Regions from separate parts of the Mesorhizobium sp. WSM1343 genome, predicted to be linked through region 3. Evidence: riboswitches for the same ligand, from Rfam matches in the RefSeq annotation. Region 3 holds a riboswitch; each other region holds the start of a gene.
The links. A riboswitch is a leader RNA that binds a small molecule or an ion and turns the genes downstream of it on or off. The one in region 3 is predicted to bind cobalamin.
Positions count from the first base shown of each region.

Region 1: linked by a shared signal. The riboswitch ahead of AC0NIL_RS16925 (DUF1636 family protein) and the one ahead of AC0NIL_RS23300 (ABC transporter ATP-binding protein) in region 3 are both predicted to bind cobalamin.
Region 2: linked by a shared signal. The riboswitch ahead of bluB (5,6-dimethylbenzimidazole synthase) and the one ahead of AC0NIL_RS23300 (ABC transporter ATP-binding protein) in region 3 are both predicted to bind cobalamin.

Region 1 covers NZ_CM148370.1:3,494,968-3,502,567, forward strand. Annotated here, with positions in the region: gene cobN (cobaltochelatase subunit CobN) at 1-1,069, opposite strand, end outside; gene cobW (cobalamin biosynthesis protein CobW) at 1,088-2,140, opposite strand; gene AC0NIL_RS16925 (DUF1636 family protein) at 2,143-2,571, opposite strand; cobalamin riboswitch at 2,611-2,814, opposite strand; gene AC0NIL_RS16930 (winged helix-turn-helix domain-containing protein) at 2,845-4,044, opposite strand; gene AC0NIL_RS16935 (NADH-quinone oxidoreductase subunit A) at 4,376-4,741, shown strand; gene AC0NIL_RS16940 (NuoB/complex I 20 kDa subunit family protein) at 4,732-5,313, shown strand; gene AC0NIL_RS16945 (NADH-quinone oxidoreductase subunit C) at 5,318-5,920, shown strand; gene AC0NIL_RS16950 (NADH-quinone oxidoreductase subunit D) at 5,921-7,111, shown strand; gene AC0NIL_RS16955 (NADH-quinone oxidoreductase subunit E) at 7,112-7,600, shown strand, end outside.
Region 2 covers NZ_CM148370.1:5,218,138-5,225,737, forward strand. Annotated here, with positions in the region: gene AC0NIL_RS25580 (histone deacetylase family protein) at 1-732, opposite strand, end outside; cobalamin riboswitch at 855-1,034, shown strand; partial or broken gene bluB (5,6-dimethylbenzimidazole synthase) at 1,206-1,715, shown strand; gene AC0NIL_RS25590 (hypothetical protein) at 1,886-2,869, opposite strand; gene AC0NIL_RS25595 (TetR/AcrR family transcriptional regulator) at 3,159-3,767, opposite strand; gene AC0NIL_RS25600 (MFS transporter) at 3,888-5,111, shown strand; partial or broken gene AC0NIL_RS25605 (GNAT family N-acetyltransferase) at 5,183-5,692, opposite strand; gene ribB (3,4-dihydroxy-2-butanone-4-phosphate synthase) at 5,726-6,826, opposite strand; gene aroC (chorismate synthase) at 6,946-7,600, opposite strand, start outside.
Region 3 covers NZ_CM148370.1:4,756,990-4,764,589, forward strand. Annotated here, with positions in the region: gene AC0NIL_RS23290 (FecCD family ABC transporter permease) at 1-390, opposite strand, end outside; gene AC0NIL_RS23295 (ABC transporter substrate-binding protein) at 420-1,367, opposite strand; gene AC0NIL_RS23300 (ABC transporter ATP-binding protein) at 1,417-2,205, opposite strand; cobalamin riboswitch at 2,371-2,577, opposite strand; gene AC0NIL_RS23305 (AraC family transcriptional regulator) at 2,813-3,646, shown strand; gene AC0NIL_RS23310 (alanine racemase) at 3,652-4,791, opposite strand; gene AC0NIL_RS23315 (D-arabinono-1,4-lactone oxidase) at 4,791-6,068, opposite strand; gene AC0NIL_RS23320 (MFS transporter) at 6,080-7,267, opposite strand; gene AC0NIL_RS23325 (TetR/AcrR family transcriptional regulator) at 7,392-7,600, shown strand, end outside.

The sequences.
Region 1 (7,600 bases), 1.3 Mb from region 3:
CCGGTTCCGGCCGGTTGGCGAAGGCGCGGTGGCCGAGTGCGGGATCGGTCTCGGTCTCGCCCTTGAAGGAAATGGCGCCGGCGAGGACGCGGCCGTCGAGTTCGGGCAGCACGACATGCATGGCGAGGTCGGCGGGTGCCAGGCCACGCTGGTTGTTTTGCCAGATGTCGCGGCGGGTGGTGGCGACGATGACCTGGAAGACAGGCACGCCGGCGCGGTCGAATAGCGTTTCGATGCCGGGTTCGGCGCCTGAGGCGAAAGCGGTCGCGGTGATGATGGCGGCGGGCTTCAGCGCCGTCAGTGCTGTTTCCACGAAGGCGAGGGAGGTTGGGTCCTTGAGGCTGGAGACGAAGATCGGGACTGGGTCGATGCCGCGCTGCCGCAGCGCTTCAACAAGCGCATCGATGGGCGCGACATCGGCGGCCAGCAGCATCGAGCGATAGAACAGGATGGGGATGATAGGAGAGTTGACGTTGTAAGCGCCAGCATTCGATAAGTCCCGCTTCTCCACAACTCCACATCCGGGCACGTAAAAACCAGCTTTCGGCACCACCACCGGGCCGATAACTTCCGCATCCTGTCCCGCCAACCCCGCCAATTTCCGCACCAGTGCGCTCATATTCGCCGGGCCGCCCTCGCGGAAATAGTCGAGCAGGCCGTCCAACTCCTCGCGCGGCAGCGTCGAGGCTTCGATCAGGCGCAGATCCTCGTCGCGGCATTCGCCGGGCAGCAGCGCCAGTTTTATGCCGCGTTCGCGGGCGGTCGAGGCAAGCTGGTCGCAGCCGTAGCGCCACCAGTCGTAGCCGCCGAGGATGCGCACGAGGATGATCTTGGCATGGCGGGCGACGCTGTCGACCCAGAGGTCGACGGACATGGGATGGCGCAGGTCGCGCAGTGCGGCCAGCCGCATCGAGGGCAGGCGGTCGGCATCGGTCCTCCACGCCGCCGCCAGTCCGGCGAGGTCGCTGTCGGTGAAGGACAGGGCCACGATATCCGCCGGCGTCTGCCGCAGATCGACCGGCTCGGCGAGGTCGTCGAGCGAGGCGGATGTCGTGGTGAGGATGTGCATCGCGACCCGTGTCCGAAATCAGCCGGCGAGTATACGCTCGATCGCCGGGCGGTTCAGCCCTTTCAGGCCGATGACGACGAGACGCGAGCGGCGGTCATCCTCAGCGGTCCAGGCACGGTCATAGTAATGATTGACGCGCGGCCCGACGGCCTGCAGCAACAGCCGCATCGGCTTACCGCCGACCTCGACGAAGCCTTTTACACGCAGCACGTTCTCTTCTTCTGCGACCGTGGCGACGCGTTTTGCCAGTTCATCGGGATTGGCGACCGAGGCTATGTCGACAATGAAGGTGTCGAAGTCGTCATGCTCGTGGTCGAAGGCGCCGTCATGATGGGATTTGCGGTTCTCGATGTCGTCCTCGACGGCGAGACCGAGCCCGAGCAGCACGGAGGGATCGACCTTGCCATGCGACGTCGGCAAGATCTTCACTGCGCGGGCGGAGTGTTCGCCAATGATGGCATTGGCGCGGGCGGTGCCGGCGGCGTCCATCAGGTCGCTCTTCGACAGGATGATCAGGTCGGCGCAGGCGATCTGGTCCTCGAACACTTCTTCCACCGGATCGTCGTGGTCGAGCGTCTCGTCCCCGGCGCGCTGCGCCTGGAGGGCCTCCATGTCGTTGGCGACGCGGCCTTCGGCCAATGCCGGTCCGTCGACCACGGCGATGACGCCATCGACGGTCACCCGGCTTTTCACGCTCGGCCACTGAAAGGCCTGGACCAGCGGCTTGGGCAGTGCCAGGCCCGAGGTTTCGATCAGGATATGGTCGACCTTCGGCGTCAGCGACAGGATTTGGTCGAGCGCCGGGACGAAGTCGTCGGCAACGGTGCAGCAGATGCAGCCATTGGCCAGTTCGACGATGTTTTCCTCGGGGCAGGTGTCGATGCTGCATCCCTTGAGGATCTCGCCATCGATGCCGATGTCGCCGAATTCGTTGACGATGATGGCGATGCGCTTGCCGCCGGCGTTTTCCAGGAGATGGCGGACCAGCGTCGTCTTGCCGGCGCCGAGGAAGCCGGTGACGACGGTGCAGGGAACGCGGGAGAGGTTTGCAGACGAATCTGGGGCAGTCATGGTCAGTCCTTCAGCATGTCGATGGGTGGAATGCGGGCCACGAGGCCGCGCTTGAGGCTATCGGGGCGGCCACGCCACGGGATCAGGCCATCTTTCGAGGTGGCGAAGAGCTTTGCGCCTGTCACGAGGTCGGCGCCGCTTGTCGCGGTCAGGTCGCCGAAGACATAGCTCCAGCAGCCGTCGCGCAGGATCGCGGCGCTGAGGCGCCGCTTGCAATTGCCAAGGCATTCGACGCTGCGGATGCGGATATCGTCGCCAGCGGCGGCGCGGCGCGTGTCGTCCGTCAGCAACTCGCCGGCGCGGGGATGAGCGTCGGAGCCGGTCTCATTGCGGCAGGAGCCGCAGACGATGATGGTGACGCCGGCCAAGGCATCATCATGGCCGGACGAAATATCCGCTGTGCCAGCCGAAAAACTGCTGTCGTGGTCCAAAGATCGGGCTCCTTGCCCGGAAACCCGCCGGGCGATCGGATTCTACAGTCGCAGACGGCAGGTCTCCTGGCTCGCGCGTCATCGCCTTGGGTAGCCGCCTTCCCGGGAACTCCCAGTGGCTTTCGGCCTTGGCTCTTCGCTTACAGTTGCGGGGACAGCCGCGGATTTGGGATTTTGCCCCGCACCGCATTCCCTCTTAGCCCTTGCCGTTGCGGGCAAGGGACCATCTGGAACCGGATTTAGGCTTTTGCGGGCGGCGGTGTCAACGCGAGCTTACGACACGGCTATGTCGGCCAGCGCCGGCCCCAAATCCCCGGCAGGCGTCACTTCGATGCGTTCGAGCCCGAGCCAACCTTGCATCTGCTTCAATTCCTCGAACAGCTCCGCAGCAGTTTCAGGCGGCGCACCGGGCTCCGCATAGGCTGCATGGACGCGCAGTATGCTGGCCGGGCGATCTGCCTTGAGGTCGATGCGCGCCACGATCCGGTCGCCGAGCAGGAACGGCAGGACATAATAGCCATACTGCCGCTTGTCGGCCGGTGTGTAGATCTCGATGCGGTAGTGGAAATCGAACAGCCGCTCGGTGCGCGAGCGCTCGAAGACGACCGGATCGAAGGGTGCCAGCAAGGCGCGGGCCTCGACTTTGCGCGGCAGACGGGCGTCCCGGTGAAGATAGGCCGGCTTGTCCCAGCCTTCGACACGCACCGGCAGCAACTCGCCCGTTTCAACCAGTTCCTCCAACCGGCCTTTCATATCGGCCGGCGACAGGCGGAAATAGTCGCGCAAATCGCTTGAAGTCGCCACGCCGTGGGCGCGGGCGGAAATGCGCAGCAATTCGCGGTGCGCGTCCTCAGGCGTCGGCACCGGCAGATCGAGGATCGCCTGCGGCAGCACGCGCTCGGGCAGGTCATAGAAGCGCTCGAAACCGCGGCGGTGCGCCGTGGTGATGCGGCCGGCCCAGAACAGCCATTCGAAGGCGTGTTTGGCATGGCTCCAGCCCCACCAGCCGCCCGAACCTTTCTGGCCCTCCAGCGCGGAAGCGGCGATCGGGCCGCGCTCGGCGACCTCGCGGTAGATCTCTTCGATGTAGGCGGCGTGTTCGCGGCCCCATTTGGCGAGACCCAGATACATTTCCTCGCCCCGCTCGGCGCGCTGCATGCGCCAGCGCATCAGCGGGTATGTCTCGACCGGCAGGAAGGAGGCCTCGTGCGCCCAATATTCGAAAACCATGCGCTTGCGCGTCACGGCCGCGTTGTCGAGCAGAGCGAGCGGGTAGGGGCCAAGGCGCGAATAGAGCGGCATATAATGAGCGCGCACCACCGCGCTGACGGAATCGATCTGCAACAGGCCGGTGCGGGAGAGCGTGCGGGCAAAATGCCGGCGGTCGGGCGTGCCGGTCGGGCGAGGATCGAGGAACCCTTGGGCGGCAAGGGCGATGCGCCGGGCCATCGGGAGCGAGATCTTTTCCTTCATGCAGGTATCACTTTGAAGTGTTTTGACCGAGGGTCGAATGGCTGATTCCAACCCATGCTAGCAGGGTTTTGGCAGCATTCATGTCAGGAGAGAAAAGTGGAGTAAAAAGCGAAGGAAATCAAACAGGAGCGGATCGGACCAGTTTGCCGCGATATGCCGTCCAGGTCGATGTTTTGAACAAGGTTTGACTTGCTTCGCTGGAAGTGCTGCGCTAACCCTCGCCGCGTTGCAGCATAGGCCCTTAAAACGGTTCAGCGGTTAAACTGTCACGCTTCCGCATTAGGGTCCGGTGCTGTAATCAACGTGGATTGGCGCCAACGGAAAGCCGAGCATGAACGCACTCTTGAGCTCATACCTGCCCATCGTCCTGTTCATAGGCGTGGCGCTGGTTGTCGGCCTGGCGCTGCTGGCCGCGCCCTTCCTGGTGGCCTACCGCAATCCCGATCCCGAAAAGCTTTCCGCCTACGAGTGCGGTTTCAACTCGTTCGACGACGCCCGCATGAAGTTCGACATCCGTTTCTACCTGGTGTCGATCCTGTTCATCATCTTCGACCTGGAAGTAGCCTTCCTGTTTCCGTGGGCGGTGTCGTTTTCGAAGATCGGAATGCTCGGTTTCTGGTCGATGATGGTTTTTTTGGCGGTGCTGACCATCGGCTTTGCCTATGAATGGAAAAAAGGAGCGCTGGAATGGGATTGAACGACAGTTCAGGCACCCTCGTCGCGCCGAAGCCCAAGGGCATCATCGATCCCAACACCGGCAGGCCGGTGGGGGAGGACGATCCCTTCTTCCTCGAGATCAACAACGAGTTGGCCGACAAGGGCTTTCTGGTCACTTCGACCGAGGCGCTCATCACCTGGGCGCGCAGCGGGTCGCTGATGTTCATGACGTTCGGCCTCGCCTGCTGCGCGGTCGAGATGATCCACACCTCGATGCCGCGCTATGATTCGGAGCGGTTCGGTGTCGCGCCACGCGCGTCTCCGCGCCAGTCCGACATCATGATCGTCGCCGGCACGCTGACCAACAAGATGGCGCCGGCGCTGCGCAAGGTCTACGACCAGATGCCGGAGCCGCGCTACGTCATCTCGATGGGCTCCTGCGCCAATGGCGGCGGCTATTACCACTACTCCTATTCGGTGGTGCGCGGCTGCGACCGCATCGTGCCGGTCGACATCTATGTGCCCGGCTGCCCGCCGAGCGCCGAAGCGCTGCTCTACGGCATTCTTCTCTTGCAGAAGAAGATCCGCCGCACCGGCACGATCGAACGGTAAATCCATGACCGCATCCCTGAGCGAACTGTCGACCTATCTCGGCGAGAAGCTGATCGGCCGCGTGAACGAGGCTGATATCGCCTATGGCGAACTCACCGTCCATGTCGAGCCGCGCGATCTGGTCGAGGTGATGACCTTCCTGCGCGACGATGCGCGCTGCCAGTTCATCTCGATCATCGATGTCTGCGGCGCCGACTATCCGTCGCGGGCCAAGCGTTTCGACGTCGTCTATCACCTGTTGTCGCCGAAGCAGAATGTGCGCGTCCGCGTCAAGGTGCAGGCCGACGAGGAAACCATGGTGCCGTCGATCACCGGCGTCTATCCCGGCGCCGACTGGTTCGAGCGCGAGACCTACGATCTCTACGGCGTTTTGTTCTCCGGCCATCCCGACCTGCGCCGCCTGCTGACCGACTATGGCTTCGAAGGCCATCCCTTGCGCAAGGATTTCCCGCTGACCGGCTTCGTCGAGGTGCGCTACGACGACGAGGCCAAGCGCGTTATCTATGAGCCGGTCGAGCTCAAGCAGGAATTCCGCAATTTCGATTTTCTGTCCCCGTGGGAAGGTACGGATTACGTGCTGCCGGGTGACGAGAAGGCAAAGCAGTAAATGGCTGAAACCTCCGTCCGCAACTTCAACATCAATTTCGGCCCGCAACACCCCGCGGCGCACGGCGTTTTGCGCCTTGTGCTGGAGCTGGACGGCGAAGTCGTCGATCGCGTCGATCCGCATATCGGACTGCTGCATCGCGGTACCGAAAAGCTGATCGAAGCCAAAACCTATCTGCAGGCGGTACCCTATCTCGACCGGCTCGACTATTGCGCGCCGATGAACCAGGAACATGCCTTTGCGCTGGCCGCCGAGCGTCTGCTCGGCATCGAGGTGCCGAAGCGTGGCCAGGTGATCCGCGTTCTCTACAGCGAGATCGGCCGCATCATGTCGCACATCCTCAATGTGACGACGCAGGCGATGGACGTCGGTGCGCTGACGCCGCCGCTGTGGGGCTTCGTCGAACGCGAAAAGCTGATGGTGTTCTATGAGCGCGCCTCCGGTTCGCGCATGCATGCCGCTTATTTTCGGCCCGGCGGCGTCCATCAGGACCTGCCGCGTCAGCTGGTCGAGGACATCGGCAAGTGGATCGACCCGTTCCTGAAGTCGATCGACGACCTCGACCGGCTGCTGACCGGCAACCGCATCTTCAAGCAGCGCAATGTCGATATCGGCATCGTCTCGCTGGCGGATGCCTGGGCTTGGGGTTTTTCGGGCGTGATGGTGCGTGGCTCGGGTGCAGCCTGGGACCTGCGCAAGTCGCAACCCTATGAATGCTATTCGGAGATGGATTTCGATATTCCGATCGGCAAGAACGGCGACTGCTTCGACCGCTACCTCGTGCGCATGGAAGAAATGCGCCAGTCGGCGAAGATCATGCGCCAGTGCGTCGACCTTTTGCTCGGCAAGGAGAGCACCGGCCCGGTGTCGAACCTCGACGGCAAAGTGGTGCCGCCCAAGCGCCAGGCGATGAAGCGCTCGATGGAAGCGCTGATCCATCACTTCAAGCTCTACACCGAGGGTTATCGCGTGCCGGCCGGCGAGGTTTACGCCGCTGTCGAGGCGCCGAAGGGCGAATTCGGCGTCTATCTGGTTTCCGACGGCTCCAACAAGCCCTACCGCTGCAAGCTGCGCGCGCCGGGTTTCGCGCATCTGCAGGCGATGGATTTCCTCTGCCGCGGCCACATGCTGGCCGACGTCACCGCCGTTCTCGGCTCCCTCGACATCGTGTTTGGTGAGGTCGATCGCTAAATGTCAGTCCGCCGTCTCGCAGAAGCCAGCGTCCAGCCAGCATCCTTCGCCTTCAACCGGGCGAATGCCGCGGCTGCGAAGCAATGGATCAAGAAGTACCCGAAGGGCCGTGAACAGTCGGCCATCATCCCGCTTCTGATGATAGCACAGGAGCAGGAAGGCTGGGTGACGAAGGCGGCGATCGAGACGATCTCCGACATGCTCGGCATGCCCCGCATCCGCGGGCTGGAAGTCGCGACCTTCTACACGCAGTACCAGTTGAATCCGGTCGGCACGCGTGCGCACATCCAGGTCTGCGGCACCACGCCCTGCATGCTGCGCGGTTCGGAAGCGCTGATGGATGTCTGCCGCTCCAAAGTCCATCACGACCAGTTCCACACCAACGACAAGGGAACCTTGTCCTGGGAAGAGGTGGAATGCCTCGGTGCCTGCGTCAACGCACCGATGGTGATGATCTTCAAGGACACGTTCGAGGATCTGACGCCGGAA
Region 2 (7,600 bases), 460 kb from region 3:
GAACCCAGCCGAAATGATGATCAGGTCGGGCGCGAAATTGTCGAGCGCGGGCAGGACGCGCGACAGGAAGGCATCGCGAAATACTTCGCTGCCGGTCTGCGGCGCCAGCGGTGCGTTGACGATGTTGCCGGCGCCCGTTTCGGTCTTCGCTCCGGTGCCGGGATAAAGCGGCATCTGGTGTGTCGAGCAATAGAGCACCGAGGGATCGTCCCAGAAAATATCCTGCGTGCCATTGCCGTGATGCACGTCCCAGTCGACGATGGCAACGCGCTCGACACCGTGTTTCTTCTGCGCATAACGCGCCGCGATCGCCGCCGTGTTGAACAGGCAGAAGCCCATGGCCGTGGTCTTTTCGGCATGATGGCCGGGCGGCCGGGCGGCGACGAAGACGTTGTCGGCGCGGCCCGAAAAGACATCATCGACGGCGGCGTTGGCGGCGCCGATCGCGGTGATCGCCGCTTGCCAGCTCTTCGGACTGGCAGTGGTGTCGGCATCGATGCGGGCAATGCCTTCGTCGGGAATGGCGGCGCGCACGCGGGCGACGAAATCGGCGGGATGCGCGTAGAGGATGGTGGCCTCGTCGCCTTCCGGCGCCTGGATACGATCGAGCCCGGCAAAGGCTTCCTCATCGAGCACGCGCTCGATGGCGCGCAAGCGGTCGGGCCGCTCGGGATGTCCGGGCGGCGTGAGATGCTCGAGGAAGATCGGATGCGTGTAGAGACGGGTGGTCATCGTCCTAATCTAGTGACCCGGATCGACAAAGGCCATGCACGGGCGGCCGATGACTGGGGAAAATCGCGCCTGCGTCCATTCGCGTCGCCGCGGGCATTGGCCTCGCCGGCGCTTCGGCGTAAGGTCCCTGGGTACTGCCTGGTGCCCGCCGCAAGCGGGAGAATCGGGAACACGGTTGAATTCCGTGGCGTGCCCAACGCTGTGAGGGGGACCGCGCCGGTAAATGCCACTGTCGATGACGGGAAGGCACCGGACGCGGGTTGATCCCAAGCCAGAAGACCGGCCTGGCAGGCATCGTCATCCGCATGGTCGGGCGGATGGCATCAGAGCGACGTGCGTCCATTTGGACGCACAAAGTACGCTCTGACCGTTTTGAATCTGCAATCGCAAGGGGACAAGCGATGCCGGAACATATGACCGCTGCCATTGACGATGGATTCGACCAGAATGCGCGCGATGCGGTCTATCGCGCCATGTTCACGCGGCGCGACGTGCGCAGCCATTTCCTGCCCACCGCGATCGATGACGACGTGCTGGCGCGGCTGCTGCTTGCCGCTCATCATGCGCCATCGGTCGGCTTCATGCAGCCATGGAATTTCATTGTCATTCGTGACATCGAGCGACGCGAAAGGGTGCGCGACCTGTTCCTGGCCGCGCGCGAGCAGGAACTGCCGGCGATCGAGGCGGAAAAACAGGCGCTGTACCGCAAGCTCAAGCTGGAAGGCATCTGCGAAAGCGCGCTCAACATCTGCATCACTTGCGACCGGCAGCGCTCGAAAGGTTCGCCGCTGGGACGCTGGCACAATCCGGAGATGGATCTCTACAGCACCGTCTGCGCGGTGCAGAATTTCTGGCTGGCCGCGCGTGCCGAGGGCGTTGGCGTCGGCTGGGTGAGCATCATCGAGGCTGAGGCGCTGAAGCGGCTGTTGGCCATTCCGGATCACGTAACGCCAATCGCCTATCTCTGCGTCGGCCGTGTTTCCGAGTTCGCTTCCAAACCGGACCTTGAAACGCATGGTTGGGGACGGCGGCTGCCGCTGCCGGAACTGATCATGAGCGAGACGTTTTCCGGGCAAGGCGAGACACAGCTCAAGTCCACCGTGGCGCGCCTCAACACCGTTTCTGCCTCACCAGACACCATCTGCCCGGCCGATCAGGGTGTGGCGCCGGCCGTACCCCAGCGCGAACCGCCGAAGGAGGCGAGCGCCTTGTCCTTGAGCTCCCTGAACTTCGACGACGCCTCGGCCAGCCGGGCGTCCCAGGCCGGATCCGGCACCTGGCCCGCGATGGTCTTGAAATAGACCTGCATCAGGCAAGCGATGGCGAAAGGCTCGATGAAGGCCGCCTTGAACGCCCAGGCGAAGACGATGGCGAGCACGAAAGCCCAGCCGGCGAGCTGGCCAGGCATCAGGAACAGAATCGCACCAGCAGGCGCCAGCATCATCAGAAAGATGACGAACGAAACGCCCCACATGATGACCGCCAGCCAGACGGCGTTCTTGACCATGACCTTGCCGTTCTGGGCATAGAGCACGACGCCTTGGCGCGCCGTCTCGAAGGGTGAGGCTGAATTGATGCGGATGTTGTAGCCGAGGATGATCTCGTCGACATAGGTCAGCGACAGGCGGATCACCGTGTTGATGAAGGAGACCAGGCCGCTCAGGCCCGGTATAGGCAGGAAGGCGGCGATGCCGCCGAGCAGGCCGGTGATGGCGCGGATGGCACCCTTGACGAGTTGGTCGACGACGAAAAGGATGTTGGCCTCGGCAAAACGCTGGGTCACGATATCCCTGGCGTAGGCGATCTGGTCCTGACCTGCGGGAATGTCGCGGCCGTCGATCAGATGAACCATGACGGCGATGTGGCCGGCCTTGACGATATAGAGGATGTATTCGCGGATCCAGTAGACCGCGATCGAGACGATGCCAAACCCGACCACGCCGCCCCACAGGGCAAAGGACATGGGCCCGTCGGGATCGGTGGAGATATGGCCGACGCCATAGCCGACCGAGGCACCGGTGCCGGTCGCCATGATGTAGGCCAGCGTGATGCCGAAATAGACGATCATACGAAAGACGATGAACGGCCAGGTCCGCATCATGATGGACACCGACCGGCCGATCTCGAAATCCCACATGTGCCCCGAATCTCCGCCTCAGAGATGGTGGAAGAGGATGAACTCAACCCGGCGATTGTCAATTGCCGGCCCTGGCACCACAGGGCGACGAATTCTGGGCAACGGTTTTCTTTCGCAGCCTTTCGCCGGCGCGTTGTCTGACGGAGCATCAAACGAAAAACCCGCCTGTGCGGCGGGTCACCGGCGCAAATCAGCACCATGGACGAATATGTACCTTAGCTGAGGGCAGGTGTCAAGAAAAAATTCCTATCGGGAACAGCTGCCGGCACGAAAAGCTCCGGTGGGAACTTCAATTCGACTGCGGATCCGGCTTCTTGAGCAGGCCTTCGAGCAGTTGCTTGAACGCCGTCACCACCTTCTTCGACGTCGCTTCGGGGTCGTCCGAATTGGCGATCCGTTGCGCTGCCTGGCTGCTCGCTCCGTTGATCAGTCGCGAGGCCGTCTCGGGGTCGAGGCTCGAGACAACGACCCCCTCCTCCTGCAGCGCGGTCAGATGGTCGGTCATTGACACGATGCACGCACTGGCATTCGGCCATTGCGCTGGATCCCCCAGCACGGCCGGGCCATCCCGGAACATGATGCGCTGGATTTCCGGCTCCAGCGCCATCTCGATATAGGTCGAGCACTCGTCGACGAAATGCTGCCAGCGGGTCGGCGCTCTCGACGCGACCTCATTGATGCGCGCCGCCATCTCGCCGTCGATCTGGGCTATGACCGCCTGCAGCAGCCCCTTCTTGTCGCCGAAATGATGATAGAGCGCGCCGCGCGTCAGCCCGGCCGAAGCGGTGAAATCATCCATCGAGGCTTCCGCATAGCCTGTTGTGCCGAAGGCATGGCGGGCCGCCGCGATCAGCTTTGCGCGCGTCTCGGCGATCATCTCCTTGCGGGGTCTGTGCATGGCTTCTGGCCCTATTCACATACGTAACGTATGCCAATTGACATACGCGGCGTATGCTCTATTTAACAATCATACGCTTCGTATGTAATTGCCGAATCGTCCTTTGTCGAGGAACCACCCATGCAAAATCCCTATTCGGAAATCTTTCGTGCCCCCGGAGCCAAGGGCTTTGCGGCCGCCGGATTCATGGCGCGCCTGCCGATCGCCATGGCGCCCATCGGCATCGTGGCGATGCTGTCGCAGACGCGTGGCGAATACTGGCTGGCCGGAGCCGTCTCGGCAACATACGCGCTGGCCAACGCTTTCGTTGCGCCGCAGATATCCAGACTGGTGGACCGCCTGGGCCAGACACGGATCGTCGTGCCCACCACCATCATCGCGGTGCTGGCTTTCGCCGTCCTGATAGCGGCGGCCAACCAGGACTGGCCGGTGTGGACGCTGTTCGTGTCGGCCTTACTGGCCGCGGCCATGCCAAGCATGCCGGCGATGGTGCGGGCGCGCTGGACAGAGATTTTCCGCGGACGGCCGCAGATGAACACCGCATTCGCCTTCGAGTCCGCGGCCGATGAACTGGTCTATATCGCCGGGGCATCGCTATCGGTCGGTCTCAGTGCTGCCCTGTTCCCGGAAGCCGGCATTCTGGTGAGCACATTATTTCTCGCATTCGGATCAGCGGCCTTCATCCTGCAACGTTCGACGGAGCCGCAAGTGCGGCCGGTGGACCATGGCTCAAGCGGCTCGGCGATCCGCCTGCGGCCGGTTCAGATCATCACCTTCGCCCTGATCTTCATCGGCGCGACCTTCGCGACGACGGAAGTCAGCACCGTGGCGATTACCAAGGAGCTTGGCCAGCCCGGCGCCGCCAGCCTTGTCATCGGCGTTTACGCGCTGGGATCGTTCGTGCTCGGCATCATCGTCGGCGCGCTCAGCCTGAAGGCGCCGCTGCAACGCCAGTTGGCCATCGCGGTCGCCCTCGTCGCGCTCGGCACGCTGTTGCCGCTCACCGCCGACACCGTGCCACTGCTGGCGCTGACCGTGTTCATCAGCGGCGTGGCGATCTCGCCGACCTTCATCACCGCCTTCGGCCTGATCGAGCGGCATGTGCCGGAGGCGATGCTGACCGAAGGCATTACCTGGGTCATGACCGGCATCGGCATCGGCATGGCGCTCGGCTCGTTCGCGGCCGGCGCGGTGGTCGATGCGTTCGGTGCCCAGAACGGGTTCTGGGTCTCTGTGGCTTCAGGCACGATCGCGCTGGCCACGGTGCTGCTTGGCCAGCGCAGCCTTGCCACGGCTGAGTGCGAGATGGACGGATGCGAAGCAGCCGCGATTGCTGCGGAATAGTTCCGGCGCGCCCGGGCCTTAGGCCGGGCGCGCCGCTCTAGGCGGCCGGGCCTGAAAATATTGACTCTTCTTGGGTGCGCCAATGCCAAAACTATCGTTGGCGCCCCATGCAACATCACCTCTTTTTCGAAGACGAAGCCACATTTCTCCAGCACCCGTCGCGAAGCCGGATTGGCGGGGCGGACGAGGCCGACAACCCGATCGGCACGCAAGGGGCCGAACGCGGTGCGCAGTGCTTCCATCACCAATTCCGTGGCATAGCCATGTCCCCAGCTCGCCGGATGAAGATGATAGGACAGGTTCAGACCGTCGAAATCCGCCGATACCGTGACGCCGCCGAAGCCGACCAGCTTTTCGTCCGCCTCGACCGCCCAGCGGCCAAAGCCGTGCTTGTCCCAATGGCCGATGTCGCGCGTCAGCCGCGTGGCGCTCTGCTGGGGTGTATCCGGAACAGGGTCGGGGCGATGCGCAACAAGTTCCCGGCGCGAAAAGAGATCGATCAGGAAATCCAGATCAGTCTCTTCTGGGCGGCGCAGCAAAAGCCGCTCGCTGCGCTGGCTGGTAGGCAGAGACGCATTCATCCGTCTTCTCCGGCAACCGGATCGGCGGGAGGCTCAGAGGATCTCCGTCTTGGCGATGTGGATGCCAAAACCTTCGAGGCCGACATAGTGGCGTTCGCGCGAGGCGATCAGGTTGATCGAGGAGATGCCGAGATCCTTGAGGATCTGGGCGCCTAGCCCGATCTCGCGCCACTCGTTTTCGCGGCGGCGCGCCTCTTCGTGATCCTCGCGGTCGCCGCTTGCCGGCCGCTTGCGCTCCTGATGCGCAACGCCGACGGAGCCTTCTCTGAGATAGACGATGACACCGCGCCTGCGCTCGCCCATTGTCTTCATGATGGCGTCGAGCCGGTGGCTGGTGCCGAAGACATCGGTCACCACATCCTCCGAATGCAGACGCACCGGCACGTCCTCGCCGTCACGAATGTCGCCGAAGACGATGGCGACGTGATGCATGGAGTCCCACGGCAGCGTGTAGGTGAAGACCTGTGCCTTGCCGCCGAGCGTGTCGATTTCCGAGCAGGCGACGCGTTCGACCAGCGTTTCCTTGCGCTGCCGGTAGGCGATGAGGTCGGCGACCGAAACCTGCTTGAGGCCATGCTCCTCGGCGAAAGCCTGCACCTGCGGACCGCGCTTGACGGTGCCGTCATCATTGACCAGCTCGGAAATGACGCCAACCGGCGGCAGGCCGGCGAGCTTGCACAGATCGACCGCTGCTTCGGTATGGCCTGAGCGCATCAGCACGCCGCCTTCGCGCGCGATCAGCGGGAAGATGTGGCCGGGGCGGACGAAATCCGAGCCACCGACATTGCCGTTGGCAAGATTGCGAACGGTCAAAGTGCGATCTTCGGCCGAGATGCCGGTCGTGGTGCCATGCTTGAAATCGACACTGACGGTGAAAGCGGTGGTGTGGGCGGAATCGTTGTCGGCGACCATGGGGGCAAGGTTCAGCCGCTTGGCTTCTTCGCGCGGCATCGGCGTACAGACGATGCCGGAGGTGTGGCGAACGATGAACGCCATCTTTTCGGGCGTGCAGTGGACAGCGGCGACGATCAGGTCGCCCTCGTTCTCGCGCCCGTCATCATCCATGACGACGACGATCTCGCCGCGTTCGAAAGCACGCAGGGCTTCGACGATTTTCTTCTGGTCGTAAGGCATAAGTGCTCGCTTTGCTCGCAGGGGAATAAGGGAGTAGGGCAGTAAGGGAGTAGGGAAAAGCAAAAAGATTTGGCCGGCCGGGCTAAGAGCGCAACATATTCCCCTATTCCCCTATTCCCCTATTCCCCTATTCCCCTCCCCGTCTGTCCCCGATGCCGCAGATAATGATCGGCGATCGCACAGGCAACCATTGCCTCGCCGATCGGCACGGCACGGATGCCGACGCATGGATCGTGGCGGCCCTTGGTCATGATCTCGACGTCCTTGCCGTCCTTATCGATCGACTTTCGCGGGGTCAGGATCGACGAGGTCGGCTTGACGGCGAAACGGGCGACGATTGCCTGGCCGGTCGAGATGCCGCCGAGGATGCCGCCGGCATTGTTGGACAGGAACACCGGCTTGCCGTCATTGCCGATGCGCATCTCGTCGGCATTCTGCTCGCCGGTGATGCGGGCGGCCTCGAAGCCGTTGCCGATCTCGACGCCCTTGACCGCGTTGATCGACATCAGGCCGGAGGCGATGTCCTGGTCGAGCTTGGCATAGATCGGCGCGCCGAGGCCCGGTGGAACGCCGTCGGCGACGATCTCGATCACCGCACCGACCGAGGAGCCCGCCTTGCGGATGCCGTCGAGATACTGCGTGAAGACAGGAACGGAAGCCGGATCGGGGGTGAAGAACGGATTTTCCGCATCGCCGATGAAATTCCAGTTCCAGTTGGCGCGATCGATGGATTTCTCGCCCATCGACACCAGCGCACCGCGCACCACCACGCCG
Region 3 (7,600 bases):
GACGCCGGCGGCCAATATGCCGCCGGTGAAGGCCGCGACCGGCAACGTCCAGATGCCAAAGCTGTCGCCGAAGACGGTGATGACGGAAACAGCACCGGCGGCGGCGCCCGACGACAGGCCGAACAGGAACGGATCGGCGAGATCGTTGCGGGTCACTGTCTGCAGCAGCGCGCCGACGACGCCGAGGCCCGCGCCGACGCAGATGGCCAGGATCGTGCGCGGCAGCCGCAGATCGACGACGATCTTGCCGACCGGCCCGGACACGTCGTGCCCGCCTAAGCCGATTGCGCGGCCAAGCGCTGCTACAACGTCGGCCAGCGGGATCAGCGTCGAGCCATAGGCGATCGACAGCAGAGCGAGAGCGGCGATCGCCGCCGCTCCCGCCAGCATGGCCAACGCAAATGCCGGATGGCGCAAGCTCAAAATGCTTCCGGGTGCATGGCCTTGGCGATCTTGTCGATCGCTTCGATGTTGGCGGGTCCAGGCATCAGCTCGGCGTAGCGGAGGGCAACGAAGCGCTCGTTCTTGACCGCGTCGGTCTCCTTCATGGCCGGATGCGCCTTCAGGAAGTCGAGCAGCTTCCTGTAGCCGCCACCGTCCTGGTAATCGAGCAGGATGAGGAATTGCGGATTGCGCGACGCCACCGTTTCCCAATCCGTGTTGCCCCAGCTGGTGTCCATGTCAGCCATGATGTTGTCGCCGCCGGCGGCAGTGATCATGGCGCTGGGGATGGCGAACTTGCCTGCGGTGAACGGCTTGTCCTCGCCGGAATCGTAGAGGAACACCCGCGTGCCCTTGGCGCTGCCGACCTTGGCGGTGATGTCGGCGAGCTGCGCCTTCCAGCCAGAGACAAGCTTTTCCGCCTCTGTCTCCTTGCCGAAGATCTTGCCCAGCTTTTCGACGTCGCCGTAGAGCAGGTCCATCGAGGCGGCGGGGCGCCTCTTGTCGAGATGGACGCAGCTTTCCGCCAGAACCAGCGTCTTGATGCCGTGCGGGGCAAGCGTGTCGGGCGTCACCTCGCCACCCGGCTTCATGCCGTAGTACCAGCCGGCGAAGAAGAAATCCGGCTCCACGGCCACGAGGTTTTCGAGCGTCGGATATTTCGGCGCCAGCTCCGGGATCGAACCCTGCTCTGCCTTGAATTCGGGACCGACCTTGTACCATCCGGTGATGCCGGTCAGGCCGACGATTGACGGCTGCAATTTCAGCGCGAAAGCCATCTCGGCCATGTTCAGATCATGGATGACAGCGCGCTTCGGCGGCGCGTCGAAGGTCAGCGGCTTGCCGCAGCTGTCGACGGTTACCGGGAAGGCGAAGGCGGTCGAGGTCAGCAGCGAGACGGCAAGCGAAAAAGCGAGGCGTTTCACGGGTATGCTCCTTGTGGGTGGGATCGGGTCGACTATGGAACGGCTTCAATCACGACGGCGGCGCGGCACGGTTCGGAACCTCGAACACCGTCAACTCTCGATCCTCGGTCGGATGGCGCAGGCGCAGCACATCGATGCCGAAAATCTCGCGGATCAGCTGTTGGGCCAGCGCTTCGCGCGGTGCGGCGAGCGCTTGCAGGCGGGCATGATTCATCACCGCAACCCTGGTGGCGAAGGGTGCTACCAGCGCCAGATCGTGCAGCACCGCGATCACCGTCATCTCGAAGCCTGCCACGAGGTCGAGCAGTTCGCCGCGGGCGCGCGGGTCCAGATGGTTGGTCGGTTCGTCGAGGAACAGGATTTTGGGCTGCTGGGCGATGGCGCGCGCCAGTTGGGCGCGCTGGCGCTCGCCGCCCGACAGCGAGCCGACGGTGCGGCCAAGCAGCGGCAGCAGGCCGGTCCGGCGCAGCGCATTGACGACAATGTCGCGTTCCTCGCTCCTGCGCCTCAGTCCGGCGTGCGGGACCCGGCCAAGCTCGACATAATCGATCACCGCCAGCCGCGGATCGGGCTGGTCGGTCTGGCCGACAACGGCGATATGCAACGCCCGCTCGGCGGCCGAAATCCTGTCCAGCCCGCGTCCGCCAAGCTTCACCTCGCCGGAACTTGGCCGCAGCATGCCCGACAGCATGCGCAGCAGCGTCGTCTTGCCGGCGCCGTTGGGACCGATGATGGCAAGGCGATCGCCAGCGGCCACCGAGAAGCTGACCGCCTGGACCAGATTCCGCCCATTCGCCATGGCACAGAGGTCATGGGCTTCGAGAAGCGCTGCGCTCATCGGCTGCAGCCCGCCGGATTGCGGGGACGGCAAAGCGTGCGCATGGTGATGCGATGATCGATGGAGCCGTCCAACTTTCCGTCACTTTCCAAAACTGGCGACGGAAGGAAGCTGGCGAACCGGCCGACAAGGCCGGGATTCGCGTTTCCTCCCGGCACACCCCGTCCGGTCAACTCAGTGATGGCAGGTCTCCTGGCTCGCGGGTCGTTGCGCCATCCTGCCTTCCCAGCCTTGCCGGCCAGTGGCATTCACGGATTTTGCTCGCCGCTTACAGTTGCGGGGGCAGCCACGGCCTCGACCTGAACAGGCCTCACCGTGTTCCCTTTTCACCCCTCGCCTTTCGGCTCGGGGACCATCACCACTTCAGCGTAGATTTCCACCAAACGCTTCGCAATGGATTTCTCGGACGAAGTGGTGGGCCAGCTAAGGGAAACAGGCATTGCACGCTCATTTTATGTAATAACATAACATTCTTAGGAGATGACGCGGCCCGCTGTCAAGCGAAAGCCCATGGGATCGGCGCAGATTGCACGGAATGCGCAATTTCGATCAAACTGGCCGCGCCAGGAAACGCCAAGATGATCCGGCCAATGCGAAAAGGAGCCCCATGAACCCGACCGAGAAAGCGCTGTGGTTCGTCGAGAGCCATCTGCCGGAGGCGATCTCGCTTGACGATGTCGCGCAAAGCAGCGGCGTGTCGCGTTTTCATGTGACGCGCGCCTTCGGCGCCGCAACCGGCCGCTCGGTGATGGGTTACATGCGCTCACGCCGGCTGACCGAGGCGGCGCGCAAGCTGGCCGGCGGAGCGCCCGACATCCTCGTCGTCGCGCTCGACGCCGGCTACAACTCGCATGAGGCGTTCACCCGTGCCTTCCGCGATCAGTTCGGCACCACGCCGGAACTGGTGCGCGCGCAAGGCTCGACCAACAACCTCGACCTCGTGGAGCCGATCCTGATGGACCAGTCCCTCCTCACCAATCTCGAACCACCGCGCTTCGAGACCAGCCGGCCGTTCCTGATCGCCGGCCTCGGCGAACGCTACAGCTGTGAAACCAGCGCCGGGATTCCGATGCAGTGGCAGCGTTTTGCACCCTTTATCGGCAACATCCCCGGCGAGATCTCAGGCGTTTTCTACGGCGTGTGCCTTAATGGCGACGACGCGGGCAATTTCGACTATGTCGTCGGCGTCGAAGTGTCCGGCTTTGCGGATCTGCCGAAGGACTTCTATCGGGTGCGGGTGCCGGCGCAGAAATATGCGGTGTTCTCGCACCGCGAGCACATCTCATCCATCCGCCGGACGATCAACACGATCTGGAACAGCTGGCTGCCCGCCTCCGGTCACGAAATCGCGGATGCACCGGAATTCGAGCGCTATGGACCGGAGTTCGATGCCCACAGCGGCAATGGCGGCCTGGAGATCTGGGTACCGGTGAAGGCGTAGCTCGATCACGCCATCGGCAGCGCCGGCCAGCGATCGATGACCTTTCCGCCGGAAAACACGGCGATCGACCCGAATTGCTGCAGCACGGCCTCGCTCTGCGTCGGCCTTAGAAACGCGTAGTCGCCTGTCCTTGCGGTCGCATCGGCGGGCAAGCCCATGAATTGCTGGTTGGAGGACAGGCCGAGCAGGCCGTTCGTCTTCATGCCTTGGGGGAAGACCGGCTCGGCCATCCACTTGCCGCCATAGAGATAGCAGCCCTTGCGCGGAAACCGGCCGAGCGCCTGCAGCAGGCGGGTGACGGCCGGCGGGCCAGGCAGCATCGGCTCGACCACTTTCAGGATCGGCGTGGCGATGAAAGCCGCCGGCTGGAAGCCGTCGAGGCCTGGCGTATCGAAGTCGCTGGGCAGCACGAAGGCCGAGCCCATCGACACTTCATTGGCCGCGCCGCCACGATGAAGCAGCGCGGTCTTGCTGCCGCCGATGTTGAGGATACGGCGCTGGTCGGCGCCGAGACAGGCGACGAACGCCGCAGCCTGCGCCGACGCCTCCGCCAATGCCTTTGCCGGTCCGCCGAAAAGGCCGGGAATGAGCGGTGCATGCGCCTCGTAGGCCATGACGCCTTCGCAATGCAGCCGGGCCGGCAACGCGCTCAACGCCTTCGACAAGGCCGCGGGATCAGCAAAGCCGCCGCGATGCAGCCCGACATCGATCTCGAAAGCGATGCGCAGGCCGATGCCGAGTTCGTCAGCGAGAGCACCGTATTCCGCCAGTCTCTCCTCGCTGTCGATCAGCCAGCAGACACGCGACCAGTCGGCATCACCCTTCACCAGCGCAGCCCTTGCCGCACCGATCGGCATCGGCTTGCCGTAGAGCAGATCGGCATCCGGAAACGCCTTCAGCACCGCCTCGCTGATCGGCGGGTGGAAGGTCATGAAGCGCTCATGGCGAAGCGCCTTGCCTATATGCGCAAGCAGCGGCAGGCAGGCGAGCGATTTGTCGACCAGCCGCACGGCCAGGCCGGGATCCAGCCTCCTTTTTACCAGGGCAATGTTTCCGTCCAGCCGATCGCGGTCGAGCAGCAGGCAGGGTCGGAAGATGCCGGCGGTCTTCAGCGCATCCGAGAGGGTGGAAAAATAGGTGCTCATCATTCGATGCCGAACAGGCCGGCCATGTAGGGCGACACGAAGCGGTTTTCCGGATCGATGTCGCGGCGCGCCGCCATGGCATCGTCCCAGCGCGGGTAGAGCTTTTTCAGCTCCGCCGCCTTGAGGCTATGCATCTTGCCCCAATGCGGCCGGCCGCCATATCTGCGAAAGATCGGCTCTGCCGCCCGCATGAACGGCAAAGGATCGTTCGCGGCGTCATGGTGGATGGCGATGGAGCAGGTCAGCCTGTTGTAGAATGGCGAAAGCCAGAACTGGTCCGGCGCGACCGAGCGCACCTCCATCGGGAAATAGACCTCGGGAAAGCGCTTCTCGGTCAGCTCGATGATCTCGGCCAGCGCCTTCGGCCCTTCCTCGAACGGCAAATGATATTCCATCTCGTTGAACTTGGTCTGCCGGTCGCTGGCATAGACGTTGAGCCAGTCCTGCACGTAGTCCTCGGCGGGAAATTTGGCGGCCGCCGATCGGATCAGGCGGCCACGCAGCGATGGCAGCCAGGCAAGTGAAGTGCGCAGCCTGCGCAGTGTCCTCAAACCCGCCTCGTCCTCTTCCGGCGGCCGCGTGGTGGGTGCGGCATCGCTGAAATCGCTGGCGATGAACTGCGCATAGCCGGAAAACGGAATGTAGTAGAATTCGGCCGAGCGATGCGCGGCCATCATCGCCTCGAAATCACGCAGCATCTCGGTGATCGGCAGCACATATTTGCGGCGGCGCAACCGGTAGGTCGCGATGTTGTTCAGCGTCACTTCGGTGAGCACGCCGAAAGCGCCGAGCGCAACACCGATGGCGTGGATCATGTCCCGATCCCCTGCCCGCTTGAAGTCGCGGACCTTGCCAAGCCCGTCGACGATCTGCACCGTCTCCAGCTGCGTGTGATAGGCGCCGAGCGTCGGTCCCGAGCCGTGCGTGGCTGTGCCCAGCGCGCCGCCGATCGCCTGGCGGTCGATATCGCCCATGTTGGGCAGGCCCTGGCCAATGCCTTGCAGGATGTGCATGAGCGGGCCGAGCCGGGTCCCTGCCCGCACCCGCGCCTGATGTTTTTGCGCGTCGTGCGAGACCAGCCCTTCCAGTCTCTCCAGGGACAGGATCGTGCCCTGCGATTTCACCAGCGGTGTGAAGGAATGACCGGCGCCGGCCACGCGCACCGGGCCAGGCGCGGTCCGGACGAGATCACCGAGTTCACCGACATCGCCGGGGCTGGCGATCAGCTTGGGCTCGGCACTTACGAAGCCCGACCAGTTGCTCCAGGTGTTCGACATGCGCTCCCCGCTCAGGCAACCGCACGACGGCGACGTGACACAAGAACGAAGAGACCGAGCAGCGCCACGCTTGCCACCGCGCTGGCGGCGGCGAATTCCGGCACCGGCCGGAAATCCTTGCCGTCGATGAGCAGCGACGCCGCAATCGGCCCGATCGCCAGGCCGAACAGTTGGGCTGCCGGCACCAGCAGCACGGCGGTGCGCGTCTCGTCGGCGGTGATCGCCAGACGGATCTGGTAGGGCACGATGAACAGCAGGATAAAGCCCATGGCCAGGGCAGCGACCCAGAACGTCGTCAGGCCGGGGCTGCTGGCAAGAACCAGGGAACTGACAAGCGCCACGACGCCGATCGCCGCGATGGCAAGGCGATAATCGATGCGCGCCTCGAACGCGGTCGCCGTCATCGCCCCCAGGACCTGCACCGCGAGGCTGGCCGAGACGATCAGGCCGACGGTGCGGCCATCGATGCCGTATTGCGCGCCTAGCGGCTCCAGGAAAGCCCAGACCGCGCCGAAGAACATGAAGTAGCAGAAGACCGACAGCAGCGCGGTCATCGAGGAAACCGTCAGCACATTGGCCAGATTCTCTTCCTTGGGCAGGTCGGCATAGTCACCTGGGACAGTGAAAGCGACCGCCAGCGACACGACGCAGACGACGGCAAGAACGATGAAGCCACCCGCCGACCCTGCGGCCGGGATGACATAGAGCGCCAGCAACAGGGCGAGCGCGCATTGCGCCAGCGTCTGCATGGTGACGAAATAGCCGCCGATGCGCTCGGCACGCCGCGAGCGGGCGATCAGTTCGGTGGCGATGGCGACCAGACCGCCCTCGGCGAGCCCGGCAAGGGCGCGGGCCGCAATCAGCATGTTGGCGCTCGCGGCATAGGCCGTCCACACATTGGCCAGCGCCAGCAGCAGCAGAAGGACGGCACTTTTCCAGCGCATATTGTGGGCCGAAAGCAGCATCGCCACGACGGCCGAACCGATGGCAATGGCGATCATCTCGGCGGTGGCGACCAGCGCCAGTTCGTCGCCGCTGACATGGCCTTCGGTGTAGAGAGCTCCGAGCAGCACCGGCTGCAGGCCGAGGATGAGCAGGCCGACCGAACCGATCCACAGGGCCGAGGCGAGCTGCCAGCCGGTCGGATTGCCGACCAGCCAGTCGCCACTGCCTGCGTGGCCGATATCTGTCGAAGCCAAAGGCGCCTCCCCAACGTCCTTGCCGCGCGGCAAAAAAGCTGACAACCTGTCAGTATTTCAGAAACTGATACTTGATCATATTTCTTGTCAACCGGAATCTAAAAACCGTGCGAAAGATCGGTGCATGACGGAATTGAAGAGAATGGCGACCGAGCCGAGGCGCAAGCCCAAGCAGGAACGCAGCCGCGAGCGCATCGACGCGATCCTGTCGACGACCATGCGGCTGATCGGGGAAAAGGGTATCGACGCCGTCACTATGAAGGAGGTCGGCATGCTGGCGGGCGGGCCAATCGCCACCGTCTACCACTACTTTCCCAACAAATCGGCGATCCT